Linked DNA regions of Terriglobus albidus. The main gene of each other region encodes a partner of the protein of the gene in region 2 in a complex. Links are inferred from orthologs where the notes say so. Each region holds a gene or a part of one and is shown on either strand. Other genes may lie near its edges.

The links. Proteins that work in one complex are often made in the same cells at the same time.
Region 1: the proteins of FTW19_RS01100 (region 2) and lpxA are in contact, whole or in part, in a crystal structure (PDB 4J09), measured with the Escherichia coli proteins. The link is inferred for Terriglobus albidus from one-to-one orthologs.

The regions. Positions count from the first base shown.
Region 1 is NZ_CP042806.1:105,487-108,416, forward strand. The notes cover bases 1-2,901. They hold lpxA (acyl-ACP--UDP-N-acetylglucosamine O-acyltransferase), read left to right. Parts: upstream 1-1,008; coding sequence 1,009-1,794; downstream 1,795-2,901. Other genes in these bases: FTW19_RS00425 (hypothetical protein), read left to right, coding at 1-445; fabZ (3-hydroxyacyl-ACP dehydratase FabZ), read left to right, coding at 506-1,012; FTW19_RS00440 (LpxI family protein), read left to right, coding at 1,791-2,657; FTW19_RS00445 (peroxiredoxin), read left to right, coding at 2,706-2,901. Outside these bases: more of FTW19_RS00445, read left to right, coding at 2,902-2,930.
Region 2 is NZ_CP042806.1:268,446-271,266, reverse strand. The notes cover bases 27-2,818. They hold FTW19_RS01100 (MFS transporter), read left to right. Parts: upstream 27-688; coding sequence 689-1,948; downstream 1,949-2,818. Other genes in these bases: FTW19_RS01095 (AraC family transcriptional regulator), read right to left, coding at 1,963-2,818; FTW19_RS01105 (M14 family metallopeptidase), read left to right, coding at 27-667. In the rest of the region: more of FTW19_RS01105, read left to right, coding at 1-26; more of FTW19_RS01095, read right to left, coding at 2,819-2,821. UniProt on the Escherichia coli protein: Probably transports across the inner membrane the two dehydrated forms of N-acetylneuraminate (Neu5Ac), 2,7-anhydro-N-acetylneuraminate (2,7-AN) and 2-deoxy-2,3-didehydro-N-acetylneuraminate (2,3-EN).

The DNA of each region.
Region 1 (2,930 bases), 160 kb from region 2 along the record:
CGAAGACGTCTCCGAAGATTACTTCCGCCGCCGGAAGCACTCGATTGAAGTCGTACTCCACGATTGGCTCAAGCTGCCCGGAACCATGGTCGTCTTCGAAGGCACCACCATGGTGCAGCGCCGCGTCGCCGACAAAGTGACGGTCATCTCGCCGACAAATGACGCCATCACCATCGAGCTCGACGCCAACAGCCACCTCCCCCTCGCCCGTACCTTCCAGTACCGGAATGAAAAGTACAAGGACTTCGATATCGACCGGGAAGAGTACGACGGCTATCACGGCGTACAGGGCATCCAGACGGCCTATACCATCACCCGCTTCCGCAACGGAGACATGGTGAACCAGAAGTTCTATACCGACGTGAAGTACAACCAGAACCTCTCCCCGGATCTCTTCGACATCCAGGCGACCATCGCCGCCAAACAGAAGGTCGGAAAGAAATAGTCTTGGGACGTGCCCTCACGGAGGGTCTTGAAAACGAAATTCGGTAGAATCGGGGATGTTATGGACACCGTAGCCACCCCGGAAGCGCAGGCCGTTGCCACAGCGAAGCGCACTATGGATATCAACGAAGTGATGTCCTTCCTGCCGCATCGCTATCCCTTCCTGCTGATCGATCGCGTACTCGACCTTCAGACGCGCGAGCGCATCCTTTGCCTGAAGAACGTCACCCGCAACGAAGAGTTCTTCCAGGGCCACTTCCCTGGCCAGCCCATGATGCCCGGCGTGCTGATGGTAGAAGCCATGGCGCAGGCAGGCTGCATCCTGATGCTGAGCGAGTTCGAGGACCACCGCGATAGGCTTATGGTCTTCACCGGCATCGATGCCGCCAAGTTCCGCCGCCCTGTCACTCCCGGCGACCAGCTTCACATCGAAGCCAAGGTACTGAACTGGCGCAGCCGCGCCGTGAAGATGCAGGGCACTGTGCACGTCGATGGCAAGCTGGTCTGCGAAGCCGTCATTACCTCGCAGATGATCTCCCGCAACAAGAAGCAAGAGGGCGCGGAGTGAGTGTCCATCCCACGGCGATCGTCGCCGAAGGCGCCGTTGTTCCAGCAAGCTGCACTGTAGGTCCTTATTCCACCATCGGTCCGAATGTGGTTCTCGGCGAGGACTGCACCCTGGTCTCCCATGTCGTTCTGGACGGCCACACGACCATCGGCTCCGGCAATCGCATCTCCCCCTTCGCCTGCATCGGCGTTCCTCCGCAGGACCTCAAATACCGGGGCGAAGCGACCCAGGTCATCATCGGCGACAACAACGACATCCGCGAGAGCGTGAATGTCTCCCGTGGCACTGCAGGTGGCGGCGGCGTGACCCGTATCGGCTCCAACAACCTGTTCATGTGCTTCGCGCACATCGGGCATGACTCCCATATCGGTGACCACTGCATCTTTGCCAACAACGCCACGCTCGCAGGCCATGTTGTCGTGGAAGACTTCGCCACCGTCGGCGCCTTCAGCGCCGTGCATCAGTTCTGCGCCGTAGGCAAATACGCCTATATCGGCGGCGGCACCATGGCGACGCAGGACGTAATGCCCTACTCGCTGACCAGCGCGACCCGCGAAAACCATGCCTACTCCATCAACAAGGTGGGTCTCGAGCGCCGTGGATTTACTCCCGAGGAGATCAAAGAGCTCCGTGCCGCCTATCGGCTGATCGTCGGCTCCAAGCTGAATATGAGCGATGCCCTCGCGTCGATCCGCGAGAAGGTAGTTGCGGGCGAGTTCGGTGACAAGGTTGCCTACCTGGCGGAGTTCATCGGCCGCAGCCACCGTGGAGTCATTCGGTGAGCGAGAGCGGCAACGGAAAACTTGGCTTGATCGCGGGGAACGGAAGGTTCCCCTTTCTCTTGCTCGAAGCCGCGCGTTCGCACGGCCTGACCGTTGTTGTGGCTGCAATCAAGGAAGAGACCGACCTCGAAATAAACGATCTCGCCGCCCTGGACCCCGGTGTGCGCGTGCATTGGCTCTCGCTCGGCGAGCTCTCGAAGCTGATCGAGACCTTCCAGGAAGAGGGTGTCTCCCGTGCAGTGATGGCTGGACAGGTGAAGCACAAGCAGATCTTCTCTTCCATCCGGCCGGACTGGCGCCTGGCCAAGCTGCTGCTGAATCTGCGCACCCGCAACACCGACATGCTTCTGGGCGCCGTGGCTAAGGTGCTGAGCGACGAAGGCATCGAGCTGATCTCCTCCACCGCCTACCTCGAACCGCTGCTTGCCAAACCGGGCGTGCTCACCAGCCGTCACCCCGATGAGCAGGAGCTTGCCGATATCGAGTACGGCAGGAAGGTTGCTCTGGGCATCGCAGGCTTCGATCTCGGTCAGACGGTCGTCGTCGCCGCCCAGGCATGCGTAGCAATTGAGGCTATGGAAGGTACGGATGCAACCATTGCCCGGGCCGGGGAGATTTTTCGTACGCTCGAGGCTGAGTCTTCTACGCTGGCCCGCCGTCTAACAGTCATCAAGGTAGCCAAGCCCCGTCAGGACATGCGCTTCGACGTGCCTGTGATCGGCCTGAAGACCATTCAGACCATGATCGCGGCGGGAGCAACATGTCTTTCCATCGAGGCAGGGCGCACCCTGGTATTCGATCAGATCGCGATTGTTGCCGCGGCCAACGCCGCGAACATTACCATTTCGGTGACATCCGTCTGATGGGTCCAGGAATACACTGGTGACGCTTCACCTAAGGAGAATTGCAGCATGCGTAAAGGTTTGTTTGCCGCAGTCGTCATCGCAGGTCTCGCCCTGTCCGGAACCTTCGCTCTGAAGGCAAAGGCCGCAGGCGATTACCTTCCGGTCGGCTCGAAGGCGCCGGACTTCTCAGCCATCTCGCAGGAAGACAAAGCTGTCCACCTGAGCGATTACAAGGGCAAGTGGGTCGTCCTGTACTTCTACCCCAAGGATCAGACCACGGGCTGCACGATT
Region 2 (2,821 bases):
CGGAGCGGAGCTGGGACGCGCATGGTGGGCTCCGCGTGGATGGTTCACCAGTCTCTATTACTTCAACGATGCCGACCATCCGCAGAGCAAGACCGTGAACTACACGCTGCGCGACTACATCGTCGACGGCATGGCCAAGGCCCCGGGTGTGCTTGATATGAATACGCGCATGAACGCGCGTTACTTCCGCTATGGCCAGCAGTGGGATCCGCGCGCCTTCCAGCAGCCCATCTATAAAGGTGTGCGTGTTTACATGGCGGTTACGGGCCAGCAGCCGGGCGCACGCGCGTCAGCCTTCAGCGCGCGCTTTCCGGACGTGACCTACGACGACGGCTATACCGAGGCTCCGGACGAAACCGCACGCGGTGAATGGTTACATCTTGTCGCCGGCGCCGGGCTCGCATACGATCATGCTCACCTGCAGTTCCTTACCGATGGCAAGTTCAAGATCAAGCGTACGCAGAAGGAGTTCTTCGATGGCGTGCAGTGGTCTGTGAACCGCGATCGCCCAGTTCTGCCGGAGACCAAAGAAGCCACATCGGCGGCGGCACCGGGGCAGCCTGCAACAGCAGGCACCGCACCCACCGGCACGGCTGGTGAGCCGCTGGAGACGAATCCGACGCCCGCAACGCCGCAGCCCGCACCTCCAACCCCGGCGCATCACTAACCCTCTGAAGCAGGAGCATCTTTGACGGACAGCCTGGCAAACAATCCAGCCTTCTGGTCCCTGGCCAAGCAGCCGGCGCGGCGTAATGCTTTGCTGGCCGCCGGCTTCGGCTGGATGCTCGACAGCATGGACGTCATGCTCTACTCCATGGTTATTCCAGCGGCGCAGAAAGACCTTGGCATGAGCTCCGCCACGGCTGGTCTGATCATGAGCTTCACCCTGATCGCCGCCGCTGCCGGAGGTATAGGCTTCGGTTTTGTCGCGGATCGCCTGGGCCGCACGCGTGCTCTCTCACTTTCGATCCTGATCTATACCGTCTGTACCGGCCTCTGCGCCTTCGTCCATACGGTTCCGCAGCTTGCGATCTGCCGGTTCTTACTCGGCATCGGTATGGGCGGCGAGTGGGCTGCGGGCGCGGCGTTAGTTGCGGAGACCTGGCCGCAGCAGCACCGGGCCAAGGCCCTCGCGCTGGTGCAGAGTGCATGGGCTATCGGCTATGCCTTGGCTGCCGCAGTCGTCGCGCTGATTATGCCGCACTTCGGTTGGCGCGCTGTCTTTCTCGCGGGCCTCTTTCCTGCGCTGATCACGATCTGGATCCGCCGCAAGGTGAAGGAGCCGGAACACTGGACACCCGCGACCAACGTCTCTGCCCGCGCACTCTTCCGCGGCAAGCTCGCTCCGCGCACGCTGGTGATCACCAGCATGAACGCCGCCAGCCTCTTCGCCTGGTGGGGACTCTTCTCCTGGGCGCCGTCGTTTCTCTCTGCCCCGGTCAGCAAAGGCGGTCATGGTCTCGATGTACTGCACACGTCTACGTTCACCATCGTGATGCAGCTCGGCACGTTTCTTGGATATGTCAGCTTCGGCCCCTTGGCAGACCGCTTTGGACGCAAGCCGGTCTACGTCACCTTCCTGCTGATGGCCGCGCTGGTGGTGCCGCTATACGCAGTGGTGAAGACGCCGACGGCGTTGCTGTTGCTCGGCCCGGTGGTGGGCTTCTGGGGCACAGGCTTCTTCAGCGGCTTCTCCGTTATCTCCAGCGAGGCCTTTCCCACGGCGCTACGCGGCCGCGCGATGGGCTTTGCTTACAACCTCGGCCGCATCGCCAGCGCGGTCGCACCCTTCACCGTGGGCCGCGTTGCGCAGGAGCGCGGGTTTGGCTTCGGACTCTCGATTACGACTGCGGGCTTTCTGCTCGCTGCTGCGATTGCGCTGTTCTTACGGAAAGAATGGGCAGCGATAAGCCAAAACGAAGTAGAACCCACGGTTGCTGTCACTTGAGTAATTAATCGTGATCACCCATGCACCGGGTGCACCATGTCCCGCTTCTGGGACGTGGGCATTCGAGCTACGCTCGAACCGTTTTTCACTTCTCGTGGAGAGTTCGTTTCTAAAAGTCGAGTCTCTCCACACCCACGCACATACTGCCGCGGCGAACATCCCATCTCCCGCTTGAACGCAGTGCTGAACGCGCTCTCTGACTCATACCCCAGCGACAACGCAATCGCAGCGATTGAATCCGAAGAATTCGCTAGCTTATCGGCAGCCAACAGCATGCGCCACCGTGTCAGGTACTCCATCGGAGAAGAACCGACTGTCTCCTTGAACTTCACCGCGAAGCTGGACCGCGACATGCTCGCCTCTTCGGCTAGTTGCTGCAGAGTCCATCGCCGCGCCGGTTCATTGTGGATGCAACTCATCGCCGCACTGATCTGTTTATCCGCCAGCGCAAACAGCCAGCCAACACTGCCGTTCCCCTCTTCCGCCAGATGCAGACGCAGCGCCTGCACCAGCATCATGTAGGTAAGCTGCTGCGCAATCAGATATCCGCCCGGCTGCGGGTCGCGCAGTTCCTGCATCATCCGTTCCAGGCACCACCGCATCGCGGCGCGGTCTGACTCTTTTGCGAGATGCACGATGGGCGGTAGCACCTTCAGCAGCATGCTGCTGTCGCCCGAGAGCGCAAAGTGCCCGCCCAGCCCGAAGCACGCGCCTCCGCCGTTGTAGGTTGAAATGGCGCCATTCAGAGGGAAGCGAAAGATGGTTTGGGCATCGACGGGCGGCAGCGAGAGATCGCTCGCCATCCGGAAGCGACGGCCTGAGGGCAACAGGTAGCAGTCGCCCGCGGAGATATGCACCGGCTCGGGAACACCG